Regions from separate parts of the Streptomyces sp. NPDC097640 genome, predicted to be linked through region 1. Evidence: riboswitches for the same ligand, from Rfam matches in the RefSeq annotation. Region 1 holds a riboswitch; each other region holds the start of a gene.
The links. Region 1 has a riboswitch for cyclic di-AMP ahead of ABTY62_RS20455 (transglycosylase family protein). Riboswitches for the same ligand answer to the same signal wherever they lie in the genome.

Region 1 (6,998 bases):
GCGAGGGTGAACTCCTGACCGTCTCCCAGTTCTTCGAGCGTCGTTCCCGAGAGGTCCACCAGCTCCGTCTCGACCCCGGTCGCCGCTCGCTCCATGACATCGTTCCCCTCTAGACGCTCCGTGCCGGCTCAGGCGAGGCCTCTTCACATGGTGGCCCACCCGATAATGATTACGGAAGGGCGAAAGGGGCCAGTGGGTGTCGCGGCCATCAAGATTTTCGGACACCCAAGGGCGTCATGTGGCCGCGCTTCCCGGCCAATTCATTTCCGGCGCGTCCGGGTGGGGCGCGGGGCGGGGCGGCGGTCCGCGCCGCGCCGTGGTGCCCCGGTTCAGGGCTGGGAACCCGGCTCGACGGCGGTGACCTCGAATACGCCCCCGCAGACCCGGAAGGAGCGCGCGGATACCTTGATGGAGCGGTGGGAGTCCGGGGGGTAGGCCCGAATTTCGGCCGCGGTCCGCCAACAGGGCTTGTCGGACAGGCCTTTGTTCACCGTGTGCAGACTCGCGTAGGCGCTGTCGCCGGGTTTCAGGACGACCGTGGGCCGCCCCGGTCCGCGGCGGGTGGCGGGGTCGCCGATAGCGGCGCCGGGGGCGTCGAGCAGCGAAACGCCGGGATACCCGGTCAGCGTGCAACTGGCCGCGCCGGTATTGGTGAAGGCCAGGGGGACATAGACATTGCCCGCACCGATATCCGCCCGGCCGGTGGACAGTTTCAGCTGATCCTTGGAGCAGATGCGGCGGACGGCGGGCGGGGCGGCGGAGCCGGCCTCGGTGGTGACGGACGGCTCGGCGGCGCTCGGCGCCTTCGAGGCCGGATCGGCCTCGGGCGGGGCCGTGCTGGGCGCGGCGGTGCCGGGCCGGGCCGTGCCCGTGGCCGAGTGGGACTTACCGGCCGAGCCGGGCGGCGCGGGCGCCCCCGACGTCGCATCGGAGCCGCAGGCCGTGACCGCGGCCAGGGCGCCGACGACCAGCGCGGATATGGATAAGACCGGCGGCCGACGCCTCGCGGGCGCCCCGCCGTGTGGCTGTGTCATGGCCAACCTCCTGTGGGTCGGGCCTCCGGCGGCTCGTCGGCCGCCGCACCGAGTGCCCCGACAGCCCCCGTCCGTTCCCGTTCCCCTTCCCACTCCCCTTCCCCCGATGGGCGCCCTTATTCCGGTCGATATGCGACTCCGCCGCGCGGCCCCAGCATTAATCACATAATTACGGCAATTCGGCATTACGGATTCCGAGCCACAATCACCCCACCCGGAAAGCCGTGACCCGGATCACATTTCATCAGCGGCGTGATCGATTTCAGGACACAGGTCCGCCGAGACCTTGTCGTGACCAAAACGGTGTGTTTACTGTGCCGCACCCGGCGCATTCGTTGCGGCGGGTCCTCCTCCGCCGGAGCGCCGAGTCCTGCCGTGGCGGAGGGGTGACACGACGACCTGTCACGGCAGGAGCGGGGGAACCAGGTAGGCGCCGTGCCGCACGACATCGGGCGGTACGGCTAGGGGTGAAGTCGCGCCGCGGTGCCGGGGGGCACCGGGGACGGCGCGGCCGGGCAGCTCCCGCCCGAACCCGACAGCTCACCTCGCAGGCGTCAGGAGAGGATGAGCTCAATGGCTGCACGCGGACGTCACCGACGGCCCCGGCCCCGACGCGTCTCCCGCGCCTCGCTCGCGTTCACCGCGGGCGGCGCCGGGGTGGCGCTGCCCCTCATAGGCGTCGGCCAGGCGAACGCCGCCTCCGTCGACACCTGGGACAAGGTGGCGGAGTGCGAGTCCACCGACAACTGGAGCATCAACACCGGGAACGGCTACTACGGCGGCCTCCAGTTCTCCCAGTCCACCTGGGAGGCGTTCGGCGGGACGGCCTACGCGTCCCGGGCCGACCTGGCCTCCAAGGACCAGCAGATAGCCGTCGCCGAGAAGGTGCTCGACGCCCAGGGGCCCGGCGCCTGGCCGGTCTGCTCGGTCAAGGCGGGCCTGACCCGCGGCGGCCAGCCCGCTGACGTCTCTCCCGGAACCTCAGGCACCTCGGGCTCCTCCGGCTCCTCCCAGGCCGCTCCCAGGACGGCCCCCAAGGCCACACCGAAGGTCACGCCGAAGGACGCCCCACAGGCCGCTCCGAAGGCCACCACCACGGCCGTCGACCAGAGCGCGGCCGCCACCGGGCGCTCCGCCGCCTCGTACACCGTGGTCGGCGGCGACACGCTGTCCCGGATAGCCGATGCCCGGGACGTGGACGGCGGCTGGCAGCGGCTCTACGAGGCCAACCGCCGCGTCATCGGCGGCGACCCCGACCTGATCTACCCCGGCCAGAAGCTCACCCTCGACGGCAGCGCGTCCCCGGCCGCGAAGACGCCCGAGAGCCGGCCCCGGGCCGAACAGCCAAATCAAGCCAAGCAGCGCGCCGAGCAGGCGGACCGGGCCAAGCAGCAGCGGGCCGAGCAGGCGGCCAAGCAGCGGATCGAGCAGGCGCAGAAGGCGCGCGAGCGCGCCGCGAAGTCCGGCTCGTCGGCGCGCTCCTCCTCGTCCTTCACCACCCCGGTCGCCAGCCACGGCATCGGCACCGCCTACGGCGTCTCCGGCAGCAACTGGTCCAGCGGCCACCACACCGGGGTCGACTTCCCCGTCGCCACCGGCACCCAGGTGCGGGCCGTGGGCTCGGCCGAGGTGGTCGCCGCGGGCTGGGGCGGGGCGTACGGCTACCAGGTGGTGCTCCGCCACCCCGACGGCATGTACAGCCAGTACGCGCACATGTCGGCGCTGTCCGTCCACGTCGGCCAGTCCGTGTCCGGTGGCCAGCAGCTCGGCCGTTCCGGGGCGACCGGCAACGTGACCGGGCCGCATGTGCACTTCGAGATCCGTACCGGGCCCGACTACGGCTCCGACGTCAACCCGCTCGCCTACCTCCGCTCCAAGGGCGTCCAGATCTGAGAAATCTGTTCTGAAAGGTGTCGTGAAGGGTGCTCTGCCGCGGCCCGGCGCCGCGGCAGACCCGCCCTACATCACCAGATGTGCCTTCGCGTGCGTGACCTCCTCGATGTCACCGCCCGCCTTCGAGATCAGCCGGTGAGCGAGGTTGTTCAGCGCCCGCGCCGCCGCGATCTCCTCGCCGACCCGCGGCTGTGCCGGGTCGTCGGGATTCCGGTTCGCGCGGCCCTGAGCCAGGATCTCGGTCCCGTCGTGCATCCTCAGCCGGACGACCGCCTCGGTGAGAGGTCCGAGCTCACGGAACTCCATTTCGATGTCGCATCCCACGATCGTCTCCATCGCGGTCATCACCTCCTGCTTCATTTACCAGGATGCGCCCCACCCGGCAGGTCGGTCGACCGGGAGAGCAGGTCGACGACCTCGGCGTCACTGGTCTGCGAGAAGTCCTGGTACCACTCGCCGACCGCCGAGAACTCCGGTGGGGTCGACAGACACATCACGTCATCCGCGTCCTGACGCAGCGCCTCGGCCGCGTCGGGCGGCGCGACCGGGACGGCCAGCACCACCCGGGCCGCGCCCTGCGCGCGGGCGACCCGGCAGGCGGCCCGGGCGGTGGCGCCGGTGGCGATCCCGTCGTCCACGACGATCACCGTCCGGCCGCCGACCGCGACCCGCGCCCGGTCGCGCCGGAACCGCCGCGCCTGGCGCGCCAGCTCCTCCTCCTCGTCCCGCTCCACCTCCGCGAGCTCCTCCTTGCCCGCCCGGCTCATCCGCACGATCGCGTCGTGCACCACGCGCACTCCGCCCTCGCCGATGGCGCCGAAGCCCAGCTCGCGGTGGAAGGGGACGCCGAGCTTGCGGACGATGATCACGTCCAGGGGCGCCTTCAGCTCCCGCGCGACCTCGAAGGCCACCGGCACCCCGCCGCGCGGCAGGCCGAGCACCACGGGGTCCTCGGCGCTCAGCGGGCGCAGCCTGGCGGCCAGGCGCCGCCCGGCGTCCGCGCGGTCGACGAAGATCATGACTCACCCCCAGCGCAGGGAGACCCGGGGCCGGGAAACCCGCCCCGTCCTTACGACTCCATCCGAAGATTCCCCCGTCCGCAAACCGGCGGGGACCCGGTCGGCCGCGCCGACGCGCGGAAGCGGGCCGGGGCGGCCCACCCTGGATCCATGGAGAACGCCACGGATCCGAGCGAGTCCGGCCATCTCGTCTTCGTGGACGCGTACGACGCGGACACCAGATACCGGCGGGTGTGGCTGCGCGGCCCGGGCTGGGAGCCGCTGGAGCGGGAGGAGTTCGAGCCGCGGGTGCGGCGGCTGTTCCCGGACATCGACCTGGACGACCCGCGGCAGGTCCACTGGGTCGACCGGCCGGGCCAGTGGCCACCGTGGCACCCGGGCGAAGCATGACCGTCCTCGTCGGCACCTCGGGGTGGCAGTACAAGGACTGGCGCGACGTGCTGTATCCGTCCGGCTGCCCTCAGCGGCTGTGGCTGGAGGAGTACGCGCGGGGCTTCGCCACCGTCGAGTCCAACAACGCCTTCTACCGGCTGCCCACCCGCGAGCAGTTCGCCGCCTGGCGGGACCGTACCCCCGACGGGTTTGTGATGGCTCTGAAGGCCAGCCGCTATCTGACCCACATCAAGCGGCTCCGGGACCCCGAGGAGCCGGTCGCCCGGCTGATGGCGCATGCCGAGGGCCTCGGGGACCGGCTGGGCCCCGTCCTGCTCCAGCTGCCGCCCACCCTGCGCGCGGACAGCGGGCTGCTGGACGCGGCGCTCGGCTGCTTCCCCTCCGGGACGCGGGTGGCCGTCGAGCCCCGCCATGACTCGTGGTGGTCCGACGGGGTACGGAAGGTGCTGGAGCGCCGCGGCGCCGCGCTGTGCTGGGCGGACGCCGCCGCCCAGCCGGTGACCCCGCTGTGGCGTACGGCCGGGTGGGGCTATCTGCGCTTCCACCACGGCCTGGCCAGGCCCGCGCCGCGCTACAGCCACCAGTCACTGACCGCCTGGGCACGCCGGGTGGCCGACGCCTGGCCGGAGCGCGGCGATGTCTACGCGTACTTCAACAACGACCCGGGCGGGGCGGCCGTCCACGACGCCGTGGTCTTCGCCCGGGCCGTGGAGCGGCGCGGCCGCGAGGTCAGCCGCACGCCTGCCCTGTGACCCGTGGATGGTCACTCCTTGACCGCGCCGCCGAGCATGCCCTCGATGAACCGGCGCTGGAGGGCCACATAGACGACCACCACCGGCAGCGCGATCAGCACCGAGGCCGCCGCGAGCAGCGCCGCGTCGGAGCTGTGCTGCCCCTGGAAGAAGGCCAGGCCGAGCGGGACCGTGCGATGGGCGTCGTCGCTGACCATGACCAGCGCCATCAGGAACTCGTTCCAGGTCCACATGAAGGTGATGACGACCATGGTGGAGATGGCCGGGCGGCCCATGGGGACCAGGACCCGCCACAGCGTGGTCCAGGTGTTCGCGCCGTCGATCCGGGCCGCCTCGATCACCGACCGGGCGCTGCCCCGGAAGTACGTCCGCATCCAGAACACGCCGAAGGCGAGGGACTGCGCGGTCTGCGGCAGGATCAGCGCCCAGTAGGTGTCGGTGAGCTCGGCGTACCGCAGGTCGAAGTAGAGCGGCACGACCAGCGCCTCCTGGGGCAGCGTCAGGCCGATGACGAAGAGGTAGAACAGCACCGTGGAGCCGGGGAAGCGCATCACCCCGAAGGCGTACGCGGCGAGCACCGCCAGCACGGTGGTGGCGACCACCACGACCGCCGTGACCAGGACCGAGTTGCCGAGGTAGGTGCCGAAGTGGCCGCGGTTCCAGGCGTCGGCGAAGTTGCTCCAGTGGAGCCCGCCCCGGGGCAGTGAGAAGCCGGTGTCCAGGGAGTCCTGTGAGCTGAAGGCGGTGGAGAGGATGCCGATGACCGGGGTGAGCGCGATGACGGAGAAGAGGGCGAGGATGCCGTAGGTGACACTGCGTTCGAGGCGCGTGGTCATGACCGCCGCCCTTCCACGAGCCGGGAGACCGTGACGGTCAGGACGAAGATCAGGACCGTGAGGGCCACTCCGACGGCGGCCGCCGAGCCGACCTGGTTGGTCTCGAACGCCCGGTGGTAGACCTCGTAGGCGGGCACGGAGGTGGAGTTTCCGGGGCCGCCGCTGGTCGTGATGTAGATGAGGTCGAAGTTGCGCAGCCCGGCCACGATGGTCAGGGTCAGCGCGACCGCGATCTGCGGCCGCAGACCGGGCAGGGTGACGGAGAAGAACTCCCGCACCGGCCCGGCGCCGTCCATCCGGGCCGCCTCGTACAGCTCGCGCGGGATGCGCTGGGCGCCCGCCAGGAAGAGCACCATGCACAGCCCGGTGCCGACCCAGGTGCCCACCACGCCCACGGCGGGCAGGGCCCAGTCGTAGTCGCCGAGCCAGGGGCGGGCGAGCGAGCCGAGGCCGACCGCGCGGAGCGTGTCGTTCAGCAGCCCGTCCGGGGCGAGGATCGAGCGCCAGGCGACGCCGACCACGATCAGCGCGAGGACCTGGGGCAGGAAGAGGACGGTGCGGAAGAAGGTCATGCCGCGGACCCGGGCCCGGGACATCGCGGCGGCCAGCAGCAGCCCGATGGCCACCGGCAGGGCCGCGTAGAAGACGAGCAGCAGCAGGGCGTGTGCGAAGGGGGCGCGCAGCTCGGGGTCGGTGAACAGGTCGCGGTAGTTGTCGAATCCGGCGGGGGTGGCGACGGTCAGGCCGTCCCAGTGGACGAACGACAGCCACACCGACTGCCCGAAGGGGTAGAGCAGAAACGCGGCGTACAGGACGAGGGCGGGCAGGATGTAGAGGTAGCCGATGGCGCGGGGCTCGCCCGGGGCCCGCCGCCGGTACGTGGCGGCGCTGAGCGGGTGAAGAGGTTTTTTCATTTCGGCTCCGCCGGGGCGGGGGTGGCCGCGTGGCGCTCGCGCTGTTTCTTCATGAAGGCGCCGTAGTCCGTCTGAAGGGTGGCGGCGAAGTCCCCGGGCGAGGTCTTGCCGCTGATCACGCCCTGGAGCCCGGCGGTGATGGTGTCGAAGAAGGTGG
Region 2 (6,998 bases), on a different contig from region 1:
GCGGCGGCTGGTGTCCAAGGCGTTCACACCGCGCCGTGTGGCGGCCTTCGCCCCGCGCGTCCAGGAGCTGACCGACCGCCTCATCGACGACTTCCAGGCGAGAGGGGAGGCGGATCTGATCCATGAGTTCGCCTTCCCGCTGCCCATCTACGCCATCTGCGATCTGCTGGGCGTGCCCCGCGAGGACCAGGACGACTTCCGGGACTGGGCCGGGATGATGATCCGTCACGGGGGCGGGCCGCGCGGCGGGGTGGCCCGGGCGGTGAAGCGGATCCGCGCCTATCTCGCCGATCTCATCCACCGCAAGCGGGAGTCGCTGCGCGAGGTTGGGGCGGATGACTTGATCTCCGGGCTGATCCGGGCCAGTGACCACGGCGAGCACCTCACCGAGAACGAGGCCGCGGCCATGGCCTTCATCCTCTTGTTCGCCGGCTTCGAGACCACCGTCAATCTCATCGGCAACGGCATCTACGCGCTGCTGCGAGACCCCGCCCAGGGCGACCGGCTGCGCCGGGCCCTCAATGAAGGGGACGAGGGGGTGCTGGCGTCCGGTGTCGAGGAACTGCTCCGCTATGACGGGCCGGTGGAGATCGCCACCTGGCGGTTCGCCACCGAACCCGTGGTGATCGGCGGCGAGCGGATCGCCGCGGGCGAGCCGGTGCTGGTGGTGCTTGCCGCCGCCGACCGGGACCCCGAGCGCTTCGACGCACCCGATGTGCTCGATCTCTCGCGCACCGACAACCAGCACCTCGGCTACGGCCATGGCATCCACTACTGCCTGGGCGCTCCGCTGGCCCGGCTGGAGGCGCAGACCGCCATCGGCACCCTGCTGCGGCGTCTGCCGGATCTGCGGCTCGCGGTGGAGCCGGAGGATGTGCGCCGGCGCGGCGGCCTGATCATGCGGGGGCTGCGCGAACTGCCTGTGACCTGGGGCCCGGTCGCCGGGGCGGGGCCGGAAACCGGGCCGGCGGCAGGGCCCGGCAACGCCTGGGGAGCGGGGCATAGATGACATAACGTCAGTCGCGTGATCACTGCGTGACCTGGGATACATCTGCTTGTGATGATCGTAGGGCGTCGCTATGTTTCGACCGACGACTCAGCCGCCACATGAGAGGCAGAACGCATGCGCTCCGGGAACGGTCGACACCGCCGCCCCCGCCAGGCTCCGGCAATCGTGCTCGCAGCGGGGGTGACCGGCGCGGGCATCGCCATGCCGCTCTTCGGCGCCGTCAGCGCCCAGGCCGCGGAATCCCACCAGACCTGGGACCGCGTCGCCGAGTGCGAGAGCGGCGGGATGTGGAGCGCCAACGGAGGCAATGGCTTCTACGGCGGTCTCCAGATCACCTTGGACATGTGGAAGAAGTACGGAGGCCAGCAGTACGCCCCGCGCCCCGACCTCGCCAGCCGCTCCCAGCAGATAGCCATCGCCCAGGCGATCCTCGGCGACCGCGGCCCGGACGCCTGGCCGAGCTGTGCGCTGAGTGCCGGGCTCGCCGACCTCGGCGACGCGCTGGACGGGAACTCCGGCGGCAAGGGCGGGCCGGAGTCGAAGGAGTCGAAGGAGCCCACGGGGATCGACGACTCCAAGACGGGGGAATCATCCGGTAATTCCGGTCAGTCCGATAACTCCCATGAATCCGATAACTCGGAGGAGTCTGATAAGTCCGACAAGGCCGGGACGCCGGATCCCTCCGCGACCGGCGACGGCGCGGACGACGGCGCTTCCGGCGGGAAGGGCGGCGGCAAGTCCGGCGACTCCGGCCGCGCCACCGACGAGACGTCCCGCGAGGAGGGCGGCACGCCCTCCGGCGCCGACAAGGGCGCCAAGGGCGACAAGGCCGACGAGGACTCCTCCGCCCCCACCGGCCGCCACCGCGGCGCGCCCGACGCCCAGGGGGGCGAGTCCGGGGACGCCGGCGACGAGGCGCGGCCCTCCGGGCGGCATGCCTCGCGCGGCGGCGAGGGCCGCGCCGAGATCACGCTTCCGCCCCTGGGTCGCGAGGACTCCAGCGTGCGCACCGATGACGCCTCGTCAGACACCGCGGACGGGCAGGGGGTCACCGGGGACTGGGCCCGGCTGTACCAGAGCGACAAATCCCTCATCGGGGGCAATCCCGACCTCATCCACCCTGGTCAGCGTCTCGATCTCAGCGCGAAGTAGCGGCAGTTCGGGGTGAAATGCCCGATCTGGCGGCAGTGAGACATACATCTCGTCACATCGCCCGGCCTGCGCCACCTGTCCGATCTTTCCGCACCCGGCCCCACCTGCGTAGATGCGGGACGGCTGGGTGCGGATCGGGCCGCCTTCGCTGGGATATGGGGGTTTGAACCTCATCGGAAGGTGTGTTTAACGTCTTCCCGCTCGCTACCGCGGGCACCGTCGATCGTCACGCCGAGTCCTGCCGGCGGTCGGGGGGAACCAGACGCGTCAGCGCCGAAGGCAGGAGCGGGGGACCCAAGGTAGGTGCCGCGGCGGCCCGGAGACGGGCTCGGTCGGCTAGGGGTGAAGACGGACGCGGTCAGCCGCGTCCGGCCGGGCAACTCACGTCCGAACCCGACAGCTCACCTCGTAGGCGTCGGTGAGGAACGAACATGCGTAACGACAAGGGTAAGCACCGCCGTCCCTCGAAGGTCACCCGCATCGCCGCGCTCGCCGGCGTCGCCGGTGCGGCCATCGCCGCACCCATCCTGGGGGCCACCTCCGCCTCGGCCGCGACCACCGCCCAGTGGGACAAGGTCGCGCAGTGCGAGTCCGGCGGCAACTGGTCGATCAACACGGGCAACGGCTTCTACGGCGGCCTCCAGTTCACCAACTCCACCTGGGCCGCGTTCGGCGGTACGTCCTTCGCCTCCCGCGCCGACCTGGCCACCAAGGACCAGCAGATCCAGATAGCCGAGAAGGTCCTGGCCGGACAGGGCAAGGGCGCCTGGCCGGTCTGCGGCACGGGGCTGACCACCAGCGGCACCCCGACCCCCTCCAGCTCCACCACGCAGTCCTCGAAGCCGGCCCAGCCGGCTCAGCCCGCGAAGCCGGCCCAGCCCGCGAAGCCGGCCCAGCCCGCGAAGCCCGCCCAGCCGAAGGCGCAGCCCCGCGGCGAGGGTCAGCACGCCGCGCGCGGTGAGGCCCGCCACACGTTCAAGAAGGGCGACGGCGAGTACAAGGTCAAGTCCGGCGACACCCTCTCCAAGATCGCCGAGGCGCACCACGTCAAGGGCGGCTGGAAGAAGCTCTTCGAGCTGAACAAGGACATCGTCGAGGACGCCAACCTCATCTACCCGGGCCAGCAGCTCCACCTCGGCTGACCCCCCGCCGGGACCGTTCCCCCCAGCCCGGCGACCGCGACCTCGACATCCCCGAGGACCGCCCCGGCCGGGCGCGCCGCCCCCCACCTGAGGCGCGCCCCGCCGGGGCTTCGTCGGGCCCGGCCCCCGGGCCCGTTAGGCTCATGCCGGAGAACGACAGACCCATACGAAGGAGAACCTCGTGCCGTCCATCGACGTCGTCGTAGCTCGCGAGATCCTCGACTCGCGAGGCAACCCCACGGTCGAGGTCGAGGTCGGCCTCGACGACGGCAGCACCGGCCGTGCCGCCGTGCCCTCCGGTGCTTCCACCGGTGCCTTCGAGGCACTCGAACTCCGCGACGGCGACAAGAACCGTTACGGCGGCAAGGGTGTCGAGAAGGCCGTCCTCGCCGTCATCGAGCAGATCGGTCCGGAGCTCGTCGGCTACGACGCCACCGAGCAGCGCCTGATCGACCAGGCGATGTTCGACCTGGACGCCACCCCGGACAAGTCCTCGCTCGGCGCCAACGCCATCCTCGGCGTCTCGCTCGCCGTGGCGCACGCCGCGTCCGAGGCCTCCGACCTCCCGCTCTTCCGGTACCTCGGCGGGCCGAACGCCCACCTCCTGCCGGTCCCGATGATGAACATCCTCAACGGCGGCTCGCACGCCGACTCCAACGTGGACATCCAGGAGTTCATGATCGCGCCGATCGGCGCGGAGTCCTTCTCCGAGGCGCTGCGCTGGGGCACCGAGGTCTACCACACCCTGAAGTCCGTGCTGAAGGAGCGGGGCCTGTCCACCGGCCTCGGCGACGAGGGCGGCTTCGCCCCGAACCTGAGCTCCAACCGCGACGCCCTCGACCTGATCGTCGAGGCGATCAAGAAGGCCGGCTACCAGCCGGGCCAGGACATCGCGCTGGCGCTCGACGTGGCCGCCTCCGAGTTCTACAAGGACGGCACCTACACGTTCGAGGGCAAGGCGCGCAGCGCCGCCGAGATGACCGCGTACTACGCCGAGCTGGTCGACGCGTACCCGCTGGTCTCCATCGAGGACCCGCTGAACGAGGAGGACTGGGACGGCTGGAAGACGATCACCGACCAGCTCGGTGACAAGGTCCAGCTGGTCGGCGACGACCTGTTCGTCACCAACCCGGAGCGGCTGGCCCGCGGTATCGAGAGCGGCACCGCGAACGCGCTGCTGGTCAAGGTCAACCAGATCGGCTCGCTGACCGAGACCCTGGACGCGGTCGAGCTGGCCCAGCGCAACGGCTTCAAGTGCATGATGTCGCACCGCTCCGGCGAGACCGAGGACGTCACCATCGCCGACCTGGCCGTCGCCACCAACTGCGGCCAGATCAAGACCGGTGCCCCCGCCCGCTCCGAGCGCGTGGCCAAGTACAACCAGCTGCTGCGCATCGAGGAGATCCTCGACGACGCGGCGGTGTACGCGGGCCGCTCCGCCTTCCCGCGGTTCAAGGGCGCGGTCGTCAAGGGCTGAGCCCCGCCGAGTCTGACCGCCGTCCCCGGCCCCGGTCCCGTACCGTGGCCGGGGACGGCGTACACAGCGAAGTCATGACCGGGGAGGCGACGTGCCGGCGGATCGGGATCGGTTCTCCACCGCGACCAGGCTGAGGGCGTTCGGCGAGCACGCCGCCGCCCGCGTCTACCGCGCCCGCATCCGGCGCCGCCGCAGCCGACTCACCGGCCGGGCCGCGCTCCTCGCGCTGGTCGTCTGCTCGCTCGTGGTGGCCCTCGCCTATCCGATGCGGCAGTACATCTCGCAGCGCTCGGACATCTCCGAACAGCAGCGCCAGGCCGACAAGGAGCGCGCGGACGTCAAGAAGCTGCTGGAGCAGAAGGCCAGGCTCCAGGACCCGGCGTACATCGAGCAGCAGGCCCGCGAGCGGCTGCACTTCACGCGGCCGGGGGAGACCGGCTACAGCGTGGTCGACGGCGGCGGCGAGACCGAGCGCTCGTCCGACCAGGGCGCGGCCGACCGCCCCTGGTACAGCAACATGTGGGACAGCGTCGACAAAGCCGACAAGGCAGATAAAGCCGACCAGGCGGACGCGACGGACCACGCGGGCCGCGCCGGGCGCTGACCGAAGAAACCGGCCGCCCCGGGTGGCCGGTCCGAACCGATCGAAGAGAACTTCCGACCCATGGACACGCCTCCTCCGCAGACGGAGCCCACCGCGCCCACCGACGCGGACATCGCCGCCGTCAAGGAGCAGCTGAACCGCCTGCCGCGCGGGCTGCGCGCCGTCGCGCACCGCTGCCCCTGCGGCAACCCGGATGTCGTCGAGACCGCGCCGCGGCTCGAGGACGGCTCGCCCTTCCCGACGCTCTACTACCTGACGTGCCCGCGCGCCGCCTCGGCGATCGGCACGCTGGAGGCTGAGGGCGTGATGAAGGACATGACGGCACGGCTGGCCGCCGACCCCGGGCTGGCCGACGCCTACCGGGCGGCCCATGAGGACTATCTCGCGCGCCGCGACGCGATCGAGGTGCTGGAGGGGTTCCCGAGCGCCGGCGGCATGCCGGACCGGGTGAAGTGTCTGCATGTCCTCGTGGCCCACTCCCTCGCCGCGGGCCCCGGCGTCAACCCGCTCGGGGACGAGGCCATCGCCCTGCTGCCGAAGTGGTGGGCGAAGGGTCCGTGCGTGACGCCGTGCGGCGGGGCGGCGGACGCCGAAGAGGACGCGGGGGACAGAGCATGACCCGCGTCGCGGCCGTGGACTGCGGCACCAACTCGATCCGGCTGCTGGTGGCCGACGCCGATCCGGCCACCGGGCGGATCACCGAGCTGGACCGCCGGATGCGGATCGTCCGGCTGGGCCAGGGCGTGGACCGCACCGGGCGACTGGCCCCCGAGGCCCTGGAGCGCACCTTCGCGGCCTGCCGCGAGTACGCCGAGGTGATCGGCGGGCTCGGCGTCGAGCGGGTCCGCTTCGTCGCCACCTCCGCCTCCCGCGACGCCGAGAACCGCGAGGAGTTCGTGCGCGGGGTCGTGGCGATCCTGGGCGTGGAGCCCGAGGTGATCAGCGGCGACCAGGAGGCGGAGTTCTCCTTCACGGGCGCCACCAAGGAGCTGACCGACCGCGAGGGCTTCGCCCGGCCGTATCTGGTCGTGGACATCGGCGGCGGCTCGACGGAGTTCGTGGTCGGCGACGACCGGGTGCGGGCCGCGCGCAGCGTGGACATCGGCTGTGTGCGGATGACGGAGCGTCATCTGGTCGTGGACGGCCGGATCACCGATCCGCCGGCGGTCGGTCAGATCGCCGCCATAAGGGCCGACATCGAGCGGGCCCTGGATCTCGTCGAGGAGACGGTGCCGATCCGGGAGGCGGGAAGTCTGGTCGGGCTGGCGGGCTCGGTCACCACCGTCGCCGGCATCGCGCTGGGGCTCTCGGAGTACGACTCCTCCGCCATCCACCACTCGCGCGTCTCCCTCGGCCAGGTCCGCGAGATCACGGACAAGCTGATCGGCTCGACGCACGCCGAGCGGGCGGCGATCCCGGTGATGCACGAGGGCCGGGTGGATGTGATCGCCTCAGGGGCGCTCGTGCTGCTTACGATCATGGAGCGATGCGGGGCCCGGGAGGTCGTGGTGAGCGAGCACGACATCCTCGACGGCATCGCCTGGAGCATCGCCTGACGGGGCCCTGAGAGCCGCCCGGAGGGTGTGTGGACCCCGTGTGAGGGGGCTGTGGAGA
Region 3 (6,998 bases), on a different contig from region 1:
TCTTGTGCTCGCGCCCCTCCTGCTGGACCGAGACGTTGGCGCACTTGCTGCCGATCTCCTGGTCGCCCGTCGGGGCCACGCCGGCGACGTTGGCGGTGATACCGGTGCGGGTGTCGCAGTCGTTGGCCTGGATCGCGGCACTGCCGTTGTTGACGTTGAGGCAGTCGGAGCCGATTTCCTGGTCACCGGTCGGCGCAAGGATACCGACGTTCGCGGTGATACCGGTGCTGGTGTCACACGAGTTGCTCTGAATGCCGCCGTGCGAGCCGAGCAGGGATCCGAAGCCGTGAGCGCTCGCGGCACCCGTGGTGCCGATGACCATCGCGCCGGCCGCTGCGGCCATGATAGCGGCCTTCTTGCCAATCTGCATTGGTTGGTGCCTCCATTTAGGTTCTCCGCGAATTCCGCAGACGCCTTAACAACGAAGGCATTTGGCGAAGGATCCGGGGCCGGTCGCAGCTTCACCCGTCCGCCGCAGTAAGGATATCTTCGCAGATTTTCCCGTCCGTCCCGCCCATATAAACGCGGCCCCCGGCGGGAGTTGTCCGCCGGGGGCCGTTGCGCGAGGCCGTCAGGAACTCTTCATCCGGAACGGCTCCCGTTCTTACGCTTGCCGTTCCCGTCTCCGTCTCCGGAGATGTTGGCGCAGTGGGTCTCGGTCGAGACCTTCGGCCCGGGGGCCAGCGGCGAGATCGTGATGGGCCCGATGGCGGAGTTGGTGTCGCACTTGTTGCTCTGCTTCAGCACTCCGCCGGTCTTGCTGACGTTGATGCAGTTGGTCCGCCTGGTGATATCGGACGACCCCGCGAGACCCAGGTTGATAGTGATGGGCCCGATGGCGGAGTTGGTCCGGCACCGGTTGCTCTGTTCCAGCACTCCCGACTCGCTGTGGTTGATGCAGTTGGTCTCGGTCGAGAGGTCTCCCGTCGGAGCCAGGCCGACGATCGAGATGGGCCCGAGTACGGAATTGGTGTCGCAGCGGTTTTTCTGGCTGCCGCCCCCGCCGGACGAGGGATGGGTGCCCGAGCCGTTTTCGGTGGCGTCGGCGGTGCCCGCGCCGCCGATGGCCAGCGCACCGACCGCGGCCAGAAGCAACGCAGTCCTCTTGCGCCTGTGCATACAGCCTCCAAATGGGTTCTCGACGGTTATCCGCGAACATGTGACCAACGAGGAGCGGTCGGCGATGGGTCTCCGGGCCGCCGCACCTCTACCCGTCCGGCGCATTAGAGACATCGTCAGTCTGCGCTGGCCGATTTCCTCTCGCAACGTCAAGGCGGCCCCGGACGAAGTGGTGTCCGGGGCCGCGATGTAAGCCAGAGGAGTGTTCACCCTGTTTTCCTCATCCGGGAGAACACAGTGAGCGTGGCATGGAATCAGCCGCCGTAGCCACCACGGCGCTCGTGGCCGGACTTCTCGTCGCGGTTCTCGCCGCGCTCCTCGCCCCGCTCCTCACCGCGCTCCTTGACGACGGACCTGGGCTGGGAAATGTTGGTGCAGCTGCTGCCGATCTTGTTGTCGCCGGTGGCGCCGAGGCCGGCGACGCCCGCGATCACGCCGCTGCTGGCGTCACAGTCGTTCTCCTGGAAGGCGACGCCGCCGCTGTTGACGTTGGTGCAGGCGCTGCCGATCTCGTTGTCGCCCGTCGGCGACGCGATGGCGATGTCGAGGATGAGGCCGCTGGAGGCGTCACAGTCATTGATCTGGACGCCGCCAATACCACCACCACCGCCGCCGTAGGCGGACGCGCCGCCCGCGCCAACGAGCACGATCGTGCCGGCGGCCGCAGCCAGGAGAGCTGCCTTCTTTACGATGTTCACTTAATTCCTCCCGGTGGGTGTCTGCCGCGGAATCGCGGACATCCACGTCAACGAAGTGAATCTGTAAAAGCTTCGGGCTGGCTTTCACCTTCACTCGTCCGGCATAATTAGTCCCTCCTTTGCCTCGCCCGCCTTGCGGCTTCAGTAAAAGAAATGGGCCGGTCGGAGCACAGGTGAGAGGTGGGGGCGGAGTCCTTTATGCGAAATGCGAAAGAGATCTCGTCAACCCCGTCCGGTAGCGGAATCCCCCCGTCCGGGTTGTTCGACGGGCCGAACGAGTGATATATCCGAGCATCCCGACGCAGGACTGAGTGAGGTACGGCCCACAGGCGGCTTCGCCCGAACCGCACGCGCGTCCTGTGTTCGCGCCGCTACGGTAAGTGCGCGAGGAAGTCGCCGGGGGGACGGCGAGCGGACGGCCGGGAGGCGGGAGGAGACAGACATGGGGCACTCACGAGCGGGCGCGGGTGGCGGCGGGCCTGCCGAGCATCTGGAAGGGCTTCTCGCCCGCGCGCAGAACGGCTTCGAGATCGACGAGGCGGTGCTGGGCCGGGCCCGCGACGCCCTGATGCACCAGTCCGAGCTGCGTTCCTGCCGGCAGTGCAACGAGCCCTCCGGCCCGCTCGGCTACAGCACCTACCGCCATATCTTCCTGCTCCCCGACGGCAGCAGCCTGCTGCTGTGGGAGCTAGAGCACAACACCGGCCAGGACCACCGTCCCCTCTTCGAGCTCTACGCCGACGAGGACGCCCTGGCCCTGGCCGAGCGCCGGGTGCACGAGCGCATCGGCGGCGCCCGCTGGGACGAGCTGGAGGGGTTACCGCTGTGGATGCCCGAGCAACTGCTGCACGCCGTCGCGCCGGTGGAGACCCCGCGCGCGTACGTGGCCGACAACTCGGCCGACCACGCCCGCCGCGTCCTGCGCCGCGCGGAGAACCCCGACCGCCCCGGAGCGGCCACCGAGCAGCTGCTCTCCACGGCGTTCGCCCATGACATCGCGCTGGCCCCGAAGCCGCGCCGCCGCTCCGGCGGCCCCGACGCCACCTGGTGCCGCTTCTACGAGCACGCGTTCCTCCTGGCCGGCGGGGACGAGATCGTGCTGTGGGAGCTGGAGCACAACCTGACCGCCGACGGGCGGCTGGTGTGCGAGGTGTATCTCGACGAGGTCTCCGCCGAGCTGGCGGCGGACCGCCATGCCCGGGCGCTCGGCGTCGATCTCTGACACACCGTCCCCTACCGGCGCGTCGCTTCCCACGCCTTCCGGCTCGGGGGCCCCGGAACTCTCCGGGGCCCTCCTGAGCCTCCCCTGGCCTCCCCGGCCTTCTCCCGCGCACCCACCTGGCCGACACCGACTCGCCCGCCGCCCCGCCGACCGGGAGCCTGGTGGGACGGCATAAGAGGACCAGAGGAAGCCAAGGGAAGCCCAGGGGAAAGCGAGAGCGACCGGTGCGGGTGCGAGGGAGCAGGGCTCGTACGGGCGCCCGTACGAGCCCGCTCAAGGGACGGCGTACAAGGCGGCGTACGAGACCGCGTACAGGCCCGCGCGCACCCCGGCGCGGGGAACCACGCGCGGACGGGCCCCGCGCGGGCGACGAGGCGCCCGGGGGCGCCTCAGGCCGCCGCTTCGCGCCCTGGCTCCCCGGCATCCTCATCGCGGGCGGGATCGTCTTCGACCTCGGCACCCCGCCCCAGTACAGCGCCGCCCCCTTCCTCGCCGCCGCCCCGCTCGTGGCCGCTCCGTTCTACTCGCCGCGGCTGACGGCCGTCACCGCGGCGGTCGCGGTCACCGCCGCCTGCCTGCTGGCCGAGTTCCACGGCGTCCGGGACTGGGCCCAGGCGGCCACCGAGATCGCCACCGTCGTGACGGTCGCCCTGCTGGCCCTCCTCACCAACCACGTCATCAGCCGCGGCGGCCGGCGGCTGGCCTCGGCGCGCGGCATCGCGGAGGCGGCCCAGCGCGCCGTCCTGCCCGCACCGCCCGCCCGCCTCGCCAGCCTGGACGTCGCGGCCCGCTATGTGGCCGCGGAGCGCGACGCCGCGATCGGCGGCGACCTCTACGCGGTGCAGGACACCCCGCACGGCGTACGGATGCTCATCGGCGACGTACGGGGCAAGGGGCTGGGGGCGGTCGAGGTGGTCGCGATCACCATCGGCGCCTTCCGGGAGGCCGCCGAGCAGGAGGCGACCCTGGAGGGGCTCGCGCTGCGCCTGGAGCGGGCGTTGCAGCGGGAGCGGGCCCGGCGGGGCGACATCGAGCAGTCCGAGGGGTTCATCACGGCGGTGCTCGCCGAGATCCCCCGCGGCGACTCCCTCCTCCGCCTCATCAACCGCGGCCACCCGGCGCCTCTCCTGCTGCGCGCCGACGGCTCGGTGTGCAGCCCCGAGCCCGAAGTACCGGCGCTGCCGCTGGGCATGGGCGACCTGGGGGCGTGGCCGGACCGGGTGGAGGAGCTGCCGTTCGCGGAAGGGGTGACCCTGCTGCTGTTCACCGACGGCGTGAGCGAGGCGCGCGACGCGCGGGGCGTGTTCTACGACCCGGCGGTCCGGCTGCGCGGCCTCGGCTTCGCCGGACCGGTGGAGCTGCTCGACGCGCTGGTCGCGGACGTGGAGCGGCACACGGGCGGCGGGACCACGGACGACATGGCGCTGCTGGCGCTGCGCCGCTCCCCGGTGACACCCGGCACCGCGCTTTAACACGCTCCGTAGCGGACCATGATCATTACGGATAACGATTGACGCACGATCAGCGCGAGGGCGTTTCCGGGTGTGCTCGGGCGGCCGCCGACTCGCCCCCATCTGTCCTATGTTCGGCGTTAAGTTCACCTCAAAGGTTCCTCTGATTCCCGGGAACGGCTTGGAATCAGGTCACGCCTTCTATTAACGTTCGATAACGCAGCGCGGTCGTCACAACCGCCGCAAGAGGCGGCACCGCGCGCCGTCGCCGAATCCCGCACGCACGGCAGCACCCAGCAGCAGAGCGACAACAGCAACACCAAGGGAACCGGGGAACCACCAACCTTGGGGTGAATCGGGTCGAACCTGACCCGTAGGAGACCTTCCTGCTCCGAACCCGTCAGCTAACCCGGTAGGCGAGAGGGAAGGAAAGGAGTGCGCCCGCGTGGCGTCCAACAGGTCTGCCCTTGAAGAAGCTCCGACCCGCCCGTCCGGTGTCGACACCGGAACCGGGACCGCGGTCCGCTACGGCTCCTGGTTCGAACCGGCCGCCAAGGCGGGGGCCGACCAGGACACCGAGACCTGGGAGGAGTGGAATCCCACCGAGGAGTCCATAGCCCCCGTACGCGGCAAGCACCGCGTCCCCAAGCAGCGCGGCGGCACCATGGCCCGCAGCGGCGCCGTCCTCGGCGTCGGCGTGATCGCGGCGGTCGGCGCCGGCGGGATGGCGACCGCCAAGGACCGCCCCAAGGCCCCCATATCCATGCCGGACCTGGCGCACGTCGCCGGCCAGGTGCAGGACGCCCTCCCCGACGCCAAGGACCTGCCCGGCATCGGCGCGCTGTTCTCCGACTCCGGTTCCGACTCCGACGGCTCCACCACCGCCACCCCCCTCTCCACGGCCGGCCTGACCTCCGAGGACGAGCAGAACGGCGCGACCGACGCCGGCGAGGCGCTGCGCGCCCGCATCCTCCAGCAGGCCGAGAACCAGCAGAACGCCGCCGACGAGTCGCAGCGCGACGCCGCGGCCGACGCCGCCGCCAAGCAGGCCGCCGAGAAGGCCGCCGCCGCTGCCAAGAAGGCCTCCGACGCGGAGGCGAAGCGGAAGGCCGAGGCCGAGGCCAAGAAGAAGGCCGCCGAGGCCGAGGCCAAGCGGAAGGCGGAGGAGGCGGCCAAGAAGAAGGCCGAGGCCGAGCGCCTGGCGAAGCTCGCCGCCCAGTACACCCTCCCCGTCGCCTCGTACACCCTGACCGCGTCGTTCGGCCAGGCCGGCGACATGTGGTCGGCCGACCACACCGGCCAGGACTTCGCCGCCCCGACCGGCACCCCGGTCAAGGCGGTCCACGGCGGCACCATCACCTCGGCCGGGTGGGCCGGTTCGTACGGCTACCGCATCGTGCTCAAGCTGAACGACGGCACCGAGATCTGGTACTGCCACCTGTCGTCGATGGTCCGTACGTCGGGCTCGGTGACGACGGGCGAGGTCATCGGCCGCGTCGGCGCCACGGGCAATGTGACCGGCCCGCACCTCCACCTGGAGGTCCGCCCGGGCGGCGGCAGCCCGATCAACCCGATGCCCTGGCTCCGCGACCACGGCCTGAACCCGTGACCGCCGCGCTCCCGTCCCCGCAGGCCCTATAGACCCGTCCGACCCGTCCGACCGGTCCGACCGGTCCGGCCCCCGCACCCCGGCGGCCTTGGCGCTCTCTCCCCCCTTGACGCCAAGGTCGCCGGTTTTTTCGCGAGGGTGAACTCGCTCAGGGATGGGAATACGCCCTTCCGCCACCGCGCTGAAATAACGCATGGCTGACAACAAGCAGACCGACAACCGCAAGCAGCTCGGCGACCTGTCCGTGTTCCCCCTGTCACTCGGCGGGAACGTCTTCGGCTGGACGGCGGACGAGGCCGAGTCCTTCGCCGTGCTCGACGCCTACGTGGCGGGGGGCGGCAACTTCATCGACACCGCGGACGTCTACTCCGCGTGGGTGCCGGGCAACTCGGGCGGGGAGTCCGAGACCATCCTCGGCAACTGGTTCGCCTCCCGGGGCAACCGCGCCGACATCGTCCTCGCGACCAAGGTGGGGGCCGGCGTCCCGACCCCCCGCGGCCTGTCCGCCGCGGCGATCAAGACGGGCGTCGACGAGTCCCTGAAGCGTCTGCGCACTGACTACATCGACCTTTACTACACGCATTACGACGACACCTCGGTGCCGGTGGAGGAGATCATCTCCACGCTGGACGAGCTGGTGAAGGCGGGCAAGGTCCGCGAGATCGCGGCCTCCAACATCTCCGCCGAGCGCCTCGAGGCGTCCCTGGACTTCTCGGCGAAGGAGGGCCTGGCCCGCTACGTCGCCCTCCAGCCGCACTACAACCTGGTCTCCCGCGACACCTTCGAGGGCCCGCTCGCCGATGTCGCCGCCCGCCACGGCGTGGCGACCGTCCCGTACTACGCCCTCGCGTCCGGCTTCCTCACCGGCAAGTACCGCCCCGGCGCCAAGGTCGACAGCG

Region 2: another riboswitch for cyclic di-AMP. It lies ahead of ABTY62_RS45700 (transglycosylase family protein); the one in region 1 lies ahead of ABTY62_RS20455 (transglycosylase family protein).
Region 3: another riboswitch for cyclic di-AMP. It lies ahead of ABTY62_RS46250 (M23 family metallopeptidase); the one in region 1 lies ahead of ABTY62_RS20455 (transglycosylase family protein).

The regions. Positions count from the first base shown of each region.
Region 1 is NZ_JBEOSB010000012.1:88,368-95,365, reverse strand. It holds gene ABTY62_RS20465 (hypothetical protein) at 1-95, opposite strand, end outside; gene ABTY62_RS20460 (DUF4232 domain-containing protein) at 330-1,034, opposite strand; cyclic di-AMP (ydaO/yuaA leader) riboswitch at 1,420-1,602, shown strand; gene ABTY62_RS20455 (transglycosylase family protein) at 1,608-2,927, shown strand; gene ABTY62_RS20450 (dsRBD fold-containing protein) at 2,994-3,287, opposite strand; partial or broken gene ABTY62_RS20445 (phosphoribosyltransferase) at 3,317-3,946, opposite strand; gene ABTY62_RS20440 (hypothetical protein) at 4,097-4,336, shown strand; gene ABTY62_RS20435 (DUF72 domain-containing protein) at 4,333-5,091, shown strand; gene ABTY62_RS20430 (carbohydrate ABC transporter permease) at 5,103-5,927, opposite strand; gene ABTY62_RS20425 (carbohydrate ABC transporter permease) at 5,924-6,841, opposite strand; gene ABTY62_RS20420 (extracellular solute-binding protein) at 6,838-6,998, opposite strand, start outside.
Region 2 is NZ_JBEOSB010000050.1:34,550-41,547, forward strand. It holds gene ABTY62_RS45690 (cytochrome P450 family protein) at 1-1,009, shown strand, start outside; gene ABTY62_RS45695 (transglycosylase family protein) at 1,175-2,161, shown strand; cyclic di-AMP (ydaO/yuaA leader) riboswitch at 2,423-2,591, shown strand; gene ABTY62_RS45700 (transglycosylase family protein) at 2,593-3,303, shown strand; gene eno (phosphopyruvate hydratase) at 3,485-4,780, shown strand; gene ABTY62_RS45710 (FtsB family cell division protein) at 4,872-5,384, shown strand; gene ABTY62_RS45715 (DUF501 domain-containing protein) at 5,445-6,002, shown strand; gene ABTY62_RS45720 (Ppx/GppA phosphatase family protein) at 5,999-6,940, shown strand.
Region 3 is NZ_JBEOSB010000053.1:33,203-40,200, reverse strand. It holds gene ABTY62_RS46275 (hypothetical protein) at 1-370, opposite strand, end outside; gene ABTY62_RS46270 (hypothetical protein) at 583-1,119, opposite strand; gene ABTY62_RS46265 (hypothetical protein) at 1,374-1,817, opposite strand; gene ABTY62_RS46260 (DUF6227 family protein) at 2,260-3,039, shown strand; gene ABTY62_RS46255 (PP2C family protein-serine/threonine phosphatase) at 3,264-4,511, shown strand; cyclic di-AMP (ydaO/yuaA leader) riboswitch at 4,798-4,924, shown strand; gene ABTY62_RS46250 (M23 family metallopeptidase) at 4,936-6,099, shown strand; gene ABTY62_RS46245 (aldo/keto reductase) at 6,293-6,998, shown strand, end outside.